Regions from separate parts of the Micromonospora sp. NPDC005252 genome, predicted to be linked through region 3. Evidence: predicted binding sites of a transcription regulator. Region 3 holds the regulator's gene; each other region holds the start of a gene.
What was found. Region 3 encodes HrcA, which represses chaperone genes, less so after heat shock. Its sites were predicted from a motif close to GGTTNGCACNCTCNNNNNGAGNGTGCNAACC; they were not measured.
Positions count from the first base shown of each region.

Region 1: a site for HrcA is predicted at 2,634-2,664, ahead of groES (co-chaperone GroES). Genes of this name have one in related genera too.
Region 2: a site for HrcA is predicted at 1,966-1,996, ahead of groL (chaperonin GroEL). Genes of this name have one in related genera too.

Region 1 covers NZ_JBIAKN010000008.1:95,173-100,219, forward strand. Annotated here, with positions in the region: gene ACFYPH_RS22495 (sugar ABC transporter substrate-binding protein) at 1-672, opposite strand, end outside; gene ybaK (Cys-tRNA(Pro) deacylase) at 852-1,331, opposite strand; gene ACFYPH_RS22505 (methyltransferase domain-containing protein) at 1,342-2,538, opposite strand; gene groES (co-chaperone GroES) at 2,801-3,115, shown strand; gene groL (chaperonin GroEL) at 3,186-4,826, shown strand; gene ACFYPH_RS22520 (molybdopterin-dependent oxidoreductase) at 4,952-5,047, shown strand, end outside.
Region 2 covers NZ_JBIAKN010000001.1:273,681-278,727, forward strand. Annotated here, with positions in the region: gene ACFYPH_RS01280 (cold-shock protein) at 189-392, shown strand; gene ACFYPH_RS01285 (hypothetical protein) at 1,178-1,918, shown strand; gene groL (chaperonin GroEL) at 2,189-3,811, shown strand; gene ACFYPH_RS01295 (hypothetical protein) at 3,870-4,115, opposite strand; gene ACFYPH_RS01300 (GNAT family N-acetyltransferase) at 4,193-5,047, opposite strand, start outside.
Region 3 covers NZ_JBIAKN010000016.1:61,363-66,409, forward strand. Annotated here, with positions in the region: gene ACFYPH_RS28515 (enoyl-CoA hydratase-related protein) at 1-407, opposite strand, end outside; gene hemW (radical SAM family heme chaperone HemW) at 427-1,650, shown strand; gene ACFYPH_RS28525 (DUF4870 domain-containing protein) at 1,764-2,402, opposite strand; gene hrcA (heat-inducible transcriptional repressor HrcA) at 2,629-3,651, shown strand; gene dnaJ (molecular chaperone DnaJ) at 3,725-4,870, shown strand; gene ACFYPH_RS28540 (16S rRNA (uracil(1498)-N(3))-methyltransferase) at 4,872-5,047, shown strand, end outside.

The DNA of each region.
Region 1 (5,047 bases), on a different contig from region 3:
CTTGGTGAGCTGCTGCTCGAAGATCGTCGTGGCCTGCGCGTTGTCCCAGGCCGGCACGGCGTCCTCGGGGCCCTTGACGTACTCCTTGGAGTCGAACTTCGGCTTGAGCACCGAGTCGTAGCCGGCCTTGAACAGGGTGGCGTTGTTGTCGGTGGGGGAGCCGTTCAGGTACGCCACGACGGGGTTCTTGGCGTTCTTCTCAGTCAGGCACTTGGACAGGCCCTCGCCCTGGAGCTTGCCGACGGTCTCGTTGTCGAAGCTGACGTAGTACTGGGCGGAGCCGCCCAGGGTGAGCCGGTCGTAGTCGATGGTGGCGACGCCCTGCGACTTGGCCTTGTCGAGCACGGCCTTGCCGGTGCCGGAGTCCAGGTTGACGATCATCAGGGCGGTGACGCCGCTGGTGATCATCTGGTCGGCGATGGTCTGGAAGGCGGTCTTGTCGTTCTGCGCGTTCTGGATGTCGTACTGGACGCCGGCGGCCTTGAACGCCTCCTCCAGGAACCGGCGGTCCGCGGTCTCCCACCGGGCGGAGGACTTGCTGTCCGGGAGGATGACGCCGATCTTGGGGGTCTTGGCGGAGGCGGCCTTGTCGCCGGAGTCGTCGCCGCAGGCGGTCAAACCGCCGGTCGCGAGCAGGCCCACGGCGGCGATGGTGAGGATCCCCTTACGCATGTGCAGGGTCCTTTCGGAGGTGGGGGAGGTGTTGTTTTGTTGTGTCCGGCAACGTATTTCGCGTCACACTGGTCCCACAAGACCGCGCAGGTGCCAAGTTTGTTGGAAGCCATAACAATTCAGCAACGCGACTGTTACTCCCCGGGTATCCCACGCGGGAGTCGACGTAACGACTGTCGTCAGTGGGTCTGCAACGGCGCGGTGCGGGCGTCGGTCAACGCCACCAGATCCGCCGCGGCCAGTTCGAGTTGCAGACCGCGTCGGCCAGCCGAGACGTAGATCGTCGGCAGATCCAGCGCGGATTCGTCCAGCACTGTGGGCAGACGCCGCCGCTGCCCGAGCGGGCTGATCCCGCCGCGAACGTAGCCGGTGGCCCGCTCGGCGACCGCCCGGTCGGCCATCGTCGCCCGCTTGCCGCCGACCGCCGCCGCGAGCGCCTTGAGGTCCAGCTCGCCGGTGACCGGGACGACCGCCACGGTCAGGGCGCCGTCGACCTCGGTCACCAGCGACTTGAACACCCGCTCGGGTGCCACACCGAGCGCCTCGGCGACCAGCGCGCCGTAGTTCGGCACGTCCGGGGAGACCCGGTACGGATGGGTGCGATACGCGATCCCACGCTTGACCAGCAGCGCGGTCGCCGGAGTGCCCTGTCCCGCCACACCGACGACGCTAGTGGACCGGGTGGCCGACCAACACGGTCGGTGCCCCGGCCGTCCGGGTGAGCACCAGGCTCGCCGCCTGGTCGCCGGCCAACCGCAGATCCCGCCGCAACTGCTCCGGGGTGAGCGCGGAGCCCCGCTTGAGGATCTCCACCCGGCCCACCCGCCGTTCCCGCAGCAGTGCCCGCAGGCGCTTGAGCGAGAACGGCAGCACGTCGGTGATCTCCAGGCACCGGGCGTACGGGGTGGGCGTCGGCCGGTCGGCGTAGAGGTAGGCGATGCTCGGGTCACCCAGCGTGGCGTCCAGCTGGTCGGCCAGTTCGGCGACGAGGTGCGCGCGGACCACGGCCGGATCCGGGTCGTACAGGTAGCGGCGCGGTGGCCCGACCGGCGCGTCGGTGGCGCCCGAGCCGGTGAGCTGAAAACGGTGCGTCTCGGCGCCCACCTGCCGGTAGAGAGTCGCGCGGCGGGGCACCTGGGCCAGGTCCCCACACCAGAGCGCGGCCTCGACCAGGTCGCCGTCCACGCCGACCCACTCCGCCTCCGCGCCGGCCGGGATGAGCGCGTGGTCCAGTCCCGGCGCCACCTTCACCACCGTGCGCGGCACCCGTTCCGCGAGCCCGGTGACGAAGTCCCACGGTGGCGAGTAGGCGCGCGGGTCGAAGATCCGCCGACCGGTGCCGCTCGTACGTCGGGCCGGGTCACAGAAGACGCCGTCGACCCGGGAGACGTCGAACGCGGTGGCGTCGCCGCACTCGACCGTGAACAGCTCGGCCAGCCCCGCGGCGGCGGCGTTGGCGGCGGCCATCGCGGCGGTCACCGGGTCGGCCTCCACCCCGTACACCCGGATGCCGGCGCGGGCGGCGGCGAGCGCGTCGGCGCCGAGGCCGCAGCCGAGGTCGGCCAGCGTGCGCACGCCGGCCGCGCGCAGCCGCTCGGCGCGGCGGTCGGCGACGACCCGGCGGGTGGCCTGCTCCAGCCCGGCGCGGGTGAGGAACATCCCGGCGGCAGCCGGGCCGAACTTGCCGACCGCCCGGTGGCGCAGCTCGGCCTGGGTGAGCGCCGCCGCGGCCAGCGCGGGCGGCACCCCGCCGGCGCGTAACGCCGACGCCGCCGCCAGTGGATCACCGCCGGCCAGCCCGGCCGCCGCCGTGAGCGCGGCCGACCCCTCGGGGGTACGCAGCGCCGCCAGCTGATCGAGATCCACCCCACCATTCTCCCGGCCGAGGCGGAAATACCGGCTGGCGGGGCGCGACGCGCTGGCACTCTCCTTGACGGAGTGCTAGCCACGGAATAACCTGCGATTAGCACTCTCACCCTGAGGGTGCCAGCTTCCGGGTCTCGCGACCCGGGTGCGCACGCCAGGCGGACCGGCACCCGCGACGACGGCCCCGCCCGGTGGCATGAGGCAGATTGACGCTGGTCAGCCCCGCTGGCCGGCAACGAAACCAGTAGTACCCCAGGAGGGTATGCCCGTGACTACCGCGACCAAGGTTGCGATCAAGCCGCTCGAGGACCGCATCGTGGTCCAGGCGAACGAGGCTGAGACCACCACGGCGTCGGGCATCGTGATCCCCGACACCGCCAAGGAGAAGCCGCAGGAGGGCACCGTCCTCGCTGTGGGTCCGGGGCGCGTCGACGACAACGGCAACCGGGTTCCGGTTGACGTGCAGGTCGGCGACACCGTCCTCTACTCGAAGTACGGCGGCACCGAGGTCAAGTACGCCGGCGAGGAGTACCTGGTGCTCTCCGCCCGCGACGTCCTCGCGGTCATCGAGAAGTAAGCAACCGATCAGTGTCGCTGCCCCGGTCCGGCTCGCCGGGCCGGGGCAGCTTCGCTTCGAAGGGACATACATGGCGAAGATCCTGAGCTTCTCGGACGACGCCCGGCACCTGCTGGAGCACGGTGTCAACGCCCTCGCAGACGCGGTCAAGGTCACCCTCGGCCCGCGCGGGCGCAACGTCGTCCTGGACAAGAAATTCGGTGCGCCGACGATCACCAACGATGGTGTGACCATCGCCAAGGAGATCGAGCTCACCAACCCCTACGAGAACCTCGGCGCGCAGCTGGTCAAGGAGGTGGCGACCAAGACCAACGACGTCGCCGGCGACGGGACCACCACCGCGACCGTGCTGGCGCAGGCGATGGTCCGTGAGGGCCTGCGCAACGTGACCGCCGGGACCAACCCGGCCGGCCTCAAGCGGGGCATCGACGCGGCGGCCACCAAGATCTCCGAGGCGCTGCTCGGCCGCGCCGTCGAGGTCGCTGACAAGAAGTCGATCGCGAACGTGGCGACGATCTCGGCGCAGGACGCCACCATCGGCGAGCTGATCGCCGAGGCGATGGAGCGGGTCGGCCGCGACGGTGTCATCACCGTCGAGGAGGGCTCGATGCTCACCACCGAGCTGGACGTGACCGAGGGTCTCCAGTTCGACAAGGGCTTCATCTCGCCGAACTTCGTCACCGACCTGGAGGGTCAGGAGTCCGTCCTGGAGGACGCGTACATCCTGGTCACCACCCAGAAGATCTCGGCGATCGAGGAGCTGCTGCCGCTGCTGGAGAAGGTCCTGCAGAACAGCAAGCCGCTGCTGATCATCGCCGAGGACGTGGACGGTCAGGCGCTCTCCACCCTGGTGGTCAACTCGCTGCGCAAGACCCTCAAGGTCTGCGCGGTCAAGGCCCCGGGCTTCGGCGACCGGCGCAAGGCCATGCTCCAGGACATCGCGATCTCCACCGGCGCCGAGCTGGTCGCTCCGGAGCTGGGCTACAAGCTCGACCAGGTCGGCCTGGAGGTGCTCGGCAGCGCCCGGCGCGTCGTGGTCGACAAGGAGAACACCACGATCGTCGACGGCGGCGGCCAGAAGGCCGACGTCGACGACCGGGTCTCCCAGATCCGCAAGGAGATCGAGGCCTCCGACTCCGACTGGGACCGGGAGAAGCTGGCCGAGCGGCTGGCGAAGCTCTCTGGCGGCATCGCCGTGATCAAGGTGGGTGCGGCGACCGAGGTCGAGATGAAGGAGCGCAAGCACCGCATCGAGGACGCCATCGCGGCGACCAAGGCCGCGGTCGAGGAGGGCACCGTGCCCGGCGGCGGCGCCGCCCTGGTGCAGATCCTTCCCGTGCTCGACGACGACCTGGGCTTCACCGGCGAGGAGAAGGTCGGCGTCTCGATCGTGCGCAAGGCGCTGGTCGAGCCGCTGCGCTGGATCGCGCAGAACGCCGGCCACGACGGCTACGTCGTGACGCAGAAGGTCGCCGACATGCAGTGGGGCCACGGCCTCGACGCCGCCACCGGCGAGTACGGCGACCTGGTCAAGGCCGGCATCATCGATCCGGTGAAGGTGACCCGCAACGCGGTCACCAACGCCGCCTCGATCGCCGGTCTGCTGCTCACCACCGAGAGCCTCGTGGTGGAGAAGCCGGAGCAGGCCGAGCCGGCCGCCGCCGGTGGGCACGGCCACGGCCACGGTCACCAGCACGGCCCGGGCTTCTGACCCGGTAGCGACACCCGCCCCGGGGCACACCGTCGTACGGCGGTGTGCCCCGGTTCGTCTCCGCGATCATTACCAAGCGCTGACATGGTTGGCGACCCGGCGGATTGATCGCGCACACTGGGCCGATGAGCACCACGTCGCGGCGGTACGCCGCGCTGGCCGGAGTGACCGCCGCCGCCGTCGCGATCGGGATCGCGGAGCCGGTGGCGGTGCTGACCGGC
Region 2 (5,047 bases), on a different contig from region 3:
GACCCGGTCGGGTCGCCCGGGAATACGCCCGATTTGGGGTCGTGCGCGGCCGTCACTCCTCGTGTAGCGTGCGATTTCGGTCACCCTTTCAGCGGCCGTCGTCGATCGCTGAGGCGGTGGTCCGAGGGCGTCCGGCCGTGCCGCGCGCCCGGGCAGGCAACGCTGCGCAAGAGTGAGGGAAGTGCACCGTGGCACAGGGTTCCGTGAAGTGGTTCAACGCCGAAAAGGGCTACGGCTTCATCGCCGTCGACGGCGGTCAGGACGTGTTCGTCCACTTCTCCGCGATCGAGATGGACGGCTACAAGGCGCTCGACGACGGCCAGCGGGTGGAGTTCGAGATCGCCCAGGGCCAGAAGGGCCCGCAGGCGGAACACGTACGCGTCATCGCCTGAGCGAATTCCCGACCTTTTCGCTCGCGGATCACCCCCGATCGGCTGGCGGGTCGGGGCTGCGGTGCGGACGCCCACCCGGGAAGATCGTGAGCCGTTCCAGCCGATGCTGAGGAGGGTTCATGACCGACCAGCCGCCCCCACCCACCACGCCCTCCGGGCCGGGTGAGCCGGGCCCGTCCGACCCCACCTCACCCATCTCCGGCGCGGCCCCGGGCACGCCACCGGCCTCCGGCGCAGACCCCGGGCCGCCACCCGGACACGACCCCGGCCCTGCGATGCCGCCCGGATACGGCCCCGGCCCTGCGATGCCGCCCGGATACGGCCCCGGCCCTGCGATGCCGCCCGGATACGGCCCCGGCCCTGCGATGCCACCCGGATACGGCCCCGGCCCTGCGATGCCGCCTGGATACGGGCCGCCACCCGGCCCGATCCCCCAGGGTTGGGGGCAGGCCGGTCCGGCGGGTACGCCGGATCCCACCGCGCAGGGCGGTTGGGGTCCACCGGCTGGGCCGCCGCCCGGTTGGGATCCCGCGCGGGGCGGTTGGGGTCCGGCCGGTGCGCCGCCGCAGGGCTGGGTCTTTCCGCCCACCGGCGGCTACCCGCCGGGGTCTGGTCCCTACGGTGGGCAGCCGTGGTATCCGGGGGCGCCGGTCAGCTGGTACCCGCCAGGTCACGGGTTCGATCCGAACGACGCCCTGGTCACTCCGCCCGGTGCCGGCATTGGGGCCTGGTTCGAGCGGTGCGGGGGCGCGCTGCGCCGAAGCTGGCGGCAGTTGGTGCCGATCATGCTGCTCACGCAGGTCTTGCCGGCGGCGGTGCTCTCGGTCATCTCGCTGGGTGTGGACCCGTCGCCCGGCTGGGAGGCGCAGGCCGAGATGGATCCGGCGGCCGGACTGCCGGACAACTTCGCCGCCACCCTGGCAACCCTCGTCGCCGTGCTGGTCGGCGGCAGCCTGCTGATCGGTCTGGTGCAGGCGGTGGGGTGGGCCGCCGGCAGTTGGGTGATCACCCAGCAGGCGACCGGCCGGCCCGCCAGCCTGGATGCGGCGCTGCGGTACGGCCTGCGCCGGGCGCTCGGCCTGTGGGGCTGGACGTTGCTGGTCAGCGTGCTCATCGGTATCGGCTTCTGCTTCTGCGTCCTGCCGGGCATCTATCTGGCGTTCGCGTTGAGCCTGGCCGGCCCGGTCTACCTGTTCGAGCGGCAGAACCCGATCGGCCGGTCGTTCGGGATGTTCCACGCCCGGCTCGGGCTGCTGCTCGGCCGGGTGGCCGTGGTGGGCGGGGCTGTGATCGTCGGCACCGTGGTTCCGGGCTTCCTGGAGTCGGTGGGCACCGGCGCGTTGGGCACGGACCCGTTCGCGTCCCCGGGCGCCGCGGTCGGGGTGGTGGCGGTGATCGGTGTCGCGGCGCTGCTGGCGCTGCCGGCCCACCTCGTCCAGTTGATCGGTCTGCTGGTCACGTACACCGAGCAGCGGGCCCATGAGGGGCCGGTGAACAGCGCCGGACTGGCGGCCGAACTCGGCTGAGCGGCGTCATCGTGCTTGCACTCGGCAGGTGAGAGTGCTAAACAAGTCATTGGCACTCGCGTACCGTGAGTGCCAACGGTCGGGACGGTGGGGCCAGGTCGCCCAGGCGTGGAGACGCCGGGGCGGCACATGGCCGGTCGTCGCGGGCTATCCGGCCCGGCCGGAGGACGTCGTCGTCGCCTGGTGGCGGCGTCCCAAGGTGCGTAAACCAGGCGGCCCATCCGGGACACACACTCGGGTGGCCGTGAGTGTCCAGGAGGACAACGCCGTATGGCAAAGATGATCGCGTTCGACGAAGAGGCGCGCCGCGGCCTCGAGCGGGGCATGAACCAGCTCGCTGACGCCGTAAAGGTGACCCTCGGCCCGAAGGGCCGCAACGTCGTGCTCGAGAAGAAGTGGGGTGCCCCCACCATCACCAACGATGGTGTGAGCATCGCCAAGGAGATCGAGCTCGAGGATCCGTACGAGAAGATCGGCGCCGAGCTGGTCAAGGAAGTCGCCAAGAAGACCGACGACGTCGCCGGTGACGGCACGACGACGGCGACCGTCCTGGCCCAGGCCCTGGTTCGCGAGGGCCTGCGCAACGTGGCCGCCGGCGCCAACCCGATGGCCCTGAAGCGGGGCATCGAGGCTGCGGTCGCGAGCGTCTCGGAGGAGCTGTCCAAGCTCGCCAAGGACGTCGAGACCAAGGAGCAGATCGCCTCCACCGCCTCCATCTCCGCTGGCGACAGCACCGTCGGCGAGATCATCGCCGAGGCGATGGACAAGGTCGGCAAGGAAGGCGTCATCACCGTCGAGGAGAGCAACACCTTCGGGCTGGAGCTGGAGCTCACCGAGGGTATGCGCTTCGACAAGGGCTACATCTCGGCCTACTTCATGACCGACCCGGAGCGCATGGAGGCCGTCTTCGACGACCCCTACCTCCTGATCGTCAACAGCAAGATCTCGTCGGTCAAGGACCTGCTTCCGATCCTGGAGAAGGTCATGCAGTCGGGCAAGTCGCTGCTGATCATCGCCGAGGACATCGAGGGCGAGGCCCTGGCCACCCTGGTCGTCAACAAGGTCCGGGGCACCTTCAAGTCCGTCGCCGTCAAGGCGCCGGGCTTCGGTGACCGCCGCAAGGCCATGCTCGCCGACATCGCCATCCTCACCGGTGGCCAGGTCATCAGCGAGGAAGTCGGCCTCAAGCTGGACGCCGTCGGCCTCGACATGCTGGGCCGCGCCCGCAAGGTCGTGGTGACCAAGGACGAGACCACCATCGTCGACGGTGCCGGCGACGCCGACCAGATCCAGGGTCGGGTCAACCAGATCCGGGCCGAGATCGACAAGAGCGACTCCGACTACGACCGCGAGAAGCTGCAGGAGCGGCTGGCCAAGCTGGCCGGTGGCGTTGCGGTGATCAAGGTCGGCGCGGCCACCGAGGTCGAGCTCAAGGAGCGCAAGCACCGCATCGAGGACGCCGTTCGCAACGCGAAGGCCGCCGTCGAGGAGGGCATCGTCCCGGGTGGTGGCGTCGCGCTGGTGCAGGCCGGCAAGACCGCCTTCGACAAGCTGGACCTGGTCGGCGACGAGGCGACCGGTGCCAACATCGTCAAGGTCGCGCTGGACGCCCCGCTGCGGCAGATCGCCGTCAACGCCGGCCTCGAGGGCGGCGTCGTGGTGGAGAAGGTCCGTAACCTCGAAGCGGGTCACGGCCTCAACGCCGCCAACGGCGAGTACGTCGACCTGCTGGCCGCGGGCATCATCGACCCGGCCAAGGTGACGCGCTCGGCGCTGCAGAACGCCGCTTCCATCGCGGCGCTCTTCCTCACCACCGAGGCCGTCGTCGCGGACAAGCCGGAGAAGAACCCGGCTGCCCCGGCGGGCCCGGGTGGCGGGGACATGGACTTCTGAGTCCAGTTCCGACACACCGAACGGGGCGGGCCGCTGACGCGGTCCGCCCCGTTCGTCGTCAGGTGGGCAGTGGGCGCTGGTTGCGGCGCTTCTGCGCCCGGTCGTACGGCGGGAGCAGCTGGATCGGCGCGTCCACCATCTCCTGCGGTTCCTCGGTCAGCCGCTCGCCGTCGGTGGTCATCTCGGCAAGTTGCTCGGCGTCGCCGTAGTCGAGCCGGTCGAACGGGAGTTGGCCGGGCAGTTCGCCGACCGGTTTCCAGGTGATCGGCGGGCCGTCCTCGGTCTGGTCGTCATCCGTGGTCATGGCTGCCTCCTCTACCGAAACGGTAGGGGGCGTCGATGGGTAATGCGGGCGAATGGACTCATGTCCCATTTGCCCTCTCACGTCACCGGTAGGGTCCGCCGGTACAGGAAGAAGACCCGCTCGATCCGGGCGCCCGCGCTGCCCGAGTAGAACGGCACCGGCCCCACCCAGCCAATCTGCGCCCGGTCCACCCCCGCCGCACGCTGGTCGCGCAGGCAGCGTCGCAGCAGCACCCCGCCGATGCCCGACCCCTCGGCGGCGGGCGCGGTGCCCATCGGCCCGAACCAGCTCGGCCGGGACGACCCGTAGGCGGCGAAACCCAGCACCTCGCCGGTCCGCTCCGCCAGGTGGCAGCCCGCCCCCGCGCGGCCCACCGACCCGGCCAGCTCGCCGTCCCAGGCGCCACCGAAGGTGGACCGGGCGAACGCGGCCAGCGCCGGCAGGTCCGCGGGCTCCGCCCGGCGTACCGTGATGCCCTGCCCAGCCAGCCGTTGCTCCGCGGCCTCCGTCGACCGCAGGGCCGGTGACTCGTCGTACGACAGGTCCGCCGTCATGTTCCAGGCGGTCCGGTCCTGGTGGTAGCCGAGCGCCAGGGCGGCGCACACCGCTGGCGTGTACCGCACGTCGATGCCCGGCCAGGCGTAGTACGGCGGGTTTCCGGCGAGCAGCACCTCGGTGACGCCGCGCTCGGCGAGTGCCTGTTCGGCCCGCGACAGCAGCGCGCGGCCCACCCCCCGGCGGCGCTGCCCGGGGAGCACAGCGACCAGGTCCACGTGCCCGATGCCCACCTCGGCCGGCGACACCGAGCAGAGCAGCACCCCGACCAGGTCGTTCCCCCGGTACGCGCCCAGCCCGACCACCGCACGGTCGGCAGCGGCCCGGGTCCACAGCACGTCCACGATGGCGGCCGCCTCGGCGGCGTCCTCGGGCAG
Region 3 (5,047 bases):
CGCACCTCGGTGAAGGCGAACGTCGCCTCGTCGGCGCAGACCGCCAGGTCGGCGGCCGCGATCAGGCCCAGCCCGCCGGCCCGAGCCGGCCCGGCGACCCGCGCGAGCACAGGCTTCGGGCAGTCCCAGAGCGCCGCCAGCACGTCGCCCAGCATCCCGGCCGGCACCGTGCCGCTGGCGTACGCCGCGGCGGTCTCCTTCAGGTCCGCGCCCGCGCAGAAGACCGGGCCCGTGTGGTCCAGCACGATCACCCGGACCGCGTCGTCGGCCGCCGCGTCGGCCAGTCCGGCCAGCAACTGGGTCATCAGGGCGGTGGAGAGCGCATTGCGGTTGTGTGGGCTGTCCAGGGTGAGGGTGGTCACCCCACGGGCCGTGGCGACCCGCACGAGGACGTCGGGAGAGGTCATGCGGGGCACACTAGTGGCCATGCCCGGCGTCCTTCCAGATGGTGAGACCGTCCCCGTCGACGGATCGCTGCCCGCCACCGCCACCTCGGCGGTCGGCGCGCGCGGCTTCGGCGTGTACGTCCACGTGCCGTTCTGCGCCAGTCGCTGCGGCTACTGCGACTTCAACACCTACACGGCCGCCGAGCTGGGCGGGGGCGCCAGCCGCGAGGCGTACGCCGACACCGTGCTGGCCGAGCTGTCGCTCGCCGCCCGGGTGCTCGGCGACAGTCCGCCGCCCCGGGTCGACACGGTCTTCGTCGGCGGCGGCACCCCGACCCTGCTCCCCGCCGACGACCTGGCCCGCATCCTCGACGGCATCGACCGCACCTGGGGGCTCGCCGCCGACGTCGAGGTGACCACCGAGGCCAACCCGGAGTCGGTCACCCCGGAGTCGTTGCGGCGGCTGCGGGCGGCCGGCTACACCCGGATCTCGCTGGGCATGCAGTCGGCCTCCCCGGGGGTGCTGGCGATCCTGGACCGCAAACACAGCGCCGGTCGGGCCACCGCCGCCGCCCTGGAGGCACGCGACGCCGGGTTCGAGCACGTGAACCTGGACCTGATCTACGGCACGCCGGGGGAGCGGGCCGAGGACTTCGCCGCCACGCTGGAGCAGGTCGTCGCCGCCGGGGTCGATCACGTCAGCGCGTACGCCCTCATCGTCGAGGACGGCACCCGGCTCGCCGCCCGGATGCGGCGCGGCGAGCTGGCGTACCCCAGCGACGACGTCGCCGCGGACCGCTACCTGGCCGCGGAGGCCGCCCTCGACGCGGCCGGCCTGTCCTGGTACGAGGTGTCCAACTGGGCGCGCACCGACGCGGCCCGGTGCCGGCACAACCTGCTCTACTGGACCGGCGCGGACTGGTGGGGGCTCGGCCCGGGGGCGCACAGCCACGTCGGCGGGGTGCGCTGGTGGAACGTCAAGCACCCCACGACGTACGCCCAGCGGCTGGCCTCCGGCGCGTCACCCGGCCTGGCCCGCGAGGTGCTCACCGTCGACGAGGCCCACATGGAGGACGTGATGCTCCGGCTGCGGCTCGCCAGCGGGCTGCCGCTGGCGGTGCTCGACGCGGCCGGCCGGGCCGGCGCCGAGCGGGCCCTCGCCGACGGCCTGCTGGCCGCCGGGGACTACGCCGCCGGCCGAGCGGTGCTCACCCTGCGCGGCCGGCTGCTCGCCGACGCGGTCGTCCGCGACCTGCTGCCCTGACCCGGACGCGCCGCCCCGGCCGGCAGGTGCGACCGACCGTCGCCGGTCAGCCCGCGCCCCGGCCGGCCGTGCGGGCGGTGCGCCGGACCGGCCGGGGGAGCGGCCGGCCCGGATCACTTGACGAGGTTGGCCGAGAGTGGGTAGCGGTAGAGGCTGCCCTCGTTGGCCTTGATGCCGGCGAGGATGCCGAACACGGCGCCGAGGATGATGGCCGCCCCGACGCCGATGAAGCCGATCAGGATGCACGAGAGCACCCAGCCGACCAGGCCGACGATCGACCAGATGAGCTGGAAGTTGAGCGCGGCGACGGCGTGCGCCCGGACCGTCGGGGACTGGTTGCCCCGGGCCAGCATCGCCACCAGCGGGGCGACCCAGCCGAGCACGCCCCCACTGATGATCATGCCGGCCGCGCCGCCGAAGTGCGCGACCAGCGCCCAGGTCTTGTCCTCGTTGTTGGCGTAGCCGCCGCCGGGGCCGCCGAAGGCGCCGCCGGTCGGATACCCGCCAGTCGGGCCGCCCGGGGGGTAACCGCCCGGCGGGGGGTAACCACCTGGCGGAGGGTAGCCGCCCGACGGCGGTTGGTCACCGGTGGGCGGCGGATAGCCACCGGCCGGGGGATAGCCGGCCGGGCCGGGTGCCCCGGACAGTGGTGCGGTGGGCGGCTCGGCCGCGGAGGGCGAGCCCGGGAGGGTCGGCTCCGGCGGGTAACTGCCGGGGTCTCCCGCGCCGGGAGGGCGAGGTGGTTCAGTCATGACTGTCACGGTAGGTGTCGGCGGCAACGTCGCACCAGAGCGATACCGCCCGGCCGCGCGGGCCGATCGGCCCGCGCAAGGTGGCGCGGGCCGCACCCACGGCCTGTCGTTGATCATCGCGTCGGCGGGGGTGCCGACGTAGACTGGCACTCGTTACAGTCGAGTGCCAGGACGGCCGTCGGCCCCGGGTGGGCCGCCGGCCGACGTGCGACAGGAGGTGCGGAGGATGGGTCTGGACGACCGCAAGCTCGCCGTGCTCCGCGCCATCGTCGAGGACTACGTCTCCACCCAGGAGCCGGTCGGCAGCAAGGCGCTGGTCGAGCGCCACCAGCTCGGGGTCTCCCCGGCGACGGTCCGCAACGACATGGCCGTGCTGGAGGAGGAGGGCTACATCCGGCAGCCGCACACCAGTGCCGGCCGGGTGCCCACCGACCGCGGCTACCGCCTCTTCGTCGACCGGCTGTCCCGGGTCAAGCCGCTCAGTCCCGCCGAACGCCGGGCCATCGAGCGCTTCCTCGTCGGCGCGGTCGATCTCGACGACGTGGTGCACCGCACCGTACGCCTGCTCGCCCAGCTCACCCGGCAGGTGGCCGTCGTGCAGTACCCGAGCCTGGCCCGCTCCTCGGTGCGGCACCTGGAGCTGGTGCCGATCTCCACCACCCGGCTGATGCTCGTCATGATCGCCGACACCGGGCGGGTCGAGCAGCGGCTGGTGGAGCTGCCCGGCCCGGTCCCCGCCGACGACGTCACCGACCTGCGCCGGCTCGTCAACGAGAAGCTCGCCGGCGCCCGGCTGTCCGAGACCCCGCCGCTGGTGCAGGCGCTGGTCGAGGAGGCGCCGGCCGAGCTGCGTCCGGCGATGACCACCCTCTCCACCGTCCTGCTGGAGACGCTTGTCGAGCGGCACGAGGAACGCATCGCCCTGGCCGGCACCGCCAACCTCACCCGGGGCGGCCTGCTCGACTTCCAGGGCTCGCTGCGACCCATCCTGGAGGCGCTGGAGGAGGAGGTCGTGCTGCTCAAGCTCATCGGCGAGACCGAGCCCAGCACGACCCGGGTCCTGATCGGCGACGAGAACGAGTTCGACAACCTGCGCGCCGCCTCGGTGGTCAGCACCGGGTACGGCCCGGGTGCCACCATCGTGGGCGGCCTCGGCGTGTTGGGGCCCACCCGCATGGACTACCCCGGCACCATCGCCACGGTGCGCGCCGTGGCACGCTACGTGGGCGAGCTGCTGGCCCAGAACTGACCAGTCAGGGCCGACGGCCGGCTGCGGCCGCCGGTCGGCGTAACGCGAGACGAACATGAGGACACGGAACGCAGTGGCCAGGGACTACTACGGCATCCTCGGTGTCAGCCGGGAAGCCTCCGATGACGAGATCAAGCGCGCCTACCGCAAGCTGGCACGCCAGTTCCACCCGGACGTCAATCCGGACCCGGAGGCCCAGGAGAAGTTCAAGGACATCAACGCCGCGTACGAGGTCCTCTCGGACGACCGCAAGCGGCAGATCGTCGACCTGGGTGGCGACCCGCTCGCCCCGGGAGGCGGCGGCGCGGGCGGCCCGGGTGGCCCGGGCGGAGCCGGCCCGTTCGTCGGCTTCCAGGACATCATGGACGCGTTCTTCGGCGGCGCGGCAGGTGGCGCCCGTGGCCCACGGCCGCGGACCCGGCCGGGCGCCGACGCGATCCTGCGGCTCGAACTCGACCTGCACGAGACGGCGTTCGGCGTCGAGGCCCCGATCACCGTCGACACCGCGGTGCTCTGCACCACCTGCTCGGGCGCCGGCACGGCGGCCGGCACCCACCTGGCCACCTGCGAGGCGTGCGGCGGTCGGGGCGAGGTGCAGTCGGTGCAGCGCACCTTCCTCGGCCAGGTGGTCTCCGCCCGGCCGTGCACCGTCTGCCAGGGCTACGGCACGACCATCCCGCACCCCTGCCCCACCTGTGCCGGCGACGGCCGGGTGCGCACCCGCCGTTCGCTCACCGTCAAGATCCCGGCCGGTGTCGAGGACGGCATGCGGATCCGGCTGGCCCAGCAGGGCGAGGTCGGCCCGGGCGGCGGCACCGCCGGTGACCTCTACGTGGAGATCCACGAGAGGCCACACGACGTCTACTCCCGCAAGGGCGACGACCTGCACTGCCGGGTCACCGTGCCGATGACCGCCGCCGCGCTGGGCACCCGGCTCACCATCAAGACGCTGGACAGCGAGGAGACCGTCGACGTCAAGGCCGGCACCCAGCCGGCCAGCACGCTGCGGCTGCGCGCCCGGGGTGTGCCGCACCTGCGCGGCACCGGCCGGGGTGACCTCTACGTGCACCTCGACGTCCGGACGCCCACCAAGCTCGACCCCGACCAGGAGAAGATGCTGCGCGACTTCGCCAAGACCCGGGGTGAGGAGGTCGCCGAGCTGACCAAGCAGGGCGGCTTCTTCTCCCGGATGCGCGACGCGTTCAACGGCCACGCCTGACGTGTCCGCGCCGCTCTTTTTGGTCGACGCGCTGCCCACCGGCGACGCGCTGACCCTCGACGGGCCCGAGGGGCACCACGCCGCCACCGTGCAGCGGCTGCGCGTCGGCGAGGAACTGCTGCTCGCCGACGGGCGGGGTGGCACGGCCGCCGCCGTGGTCACCGCCGTCGGCAGGGG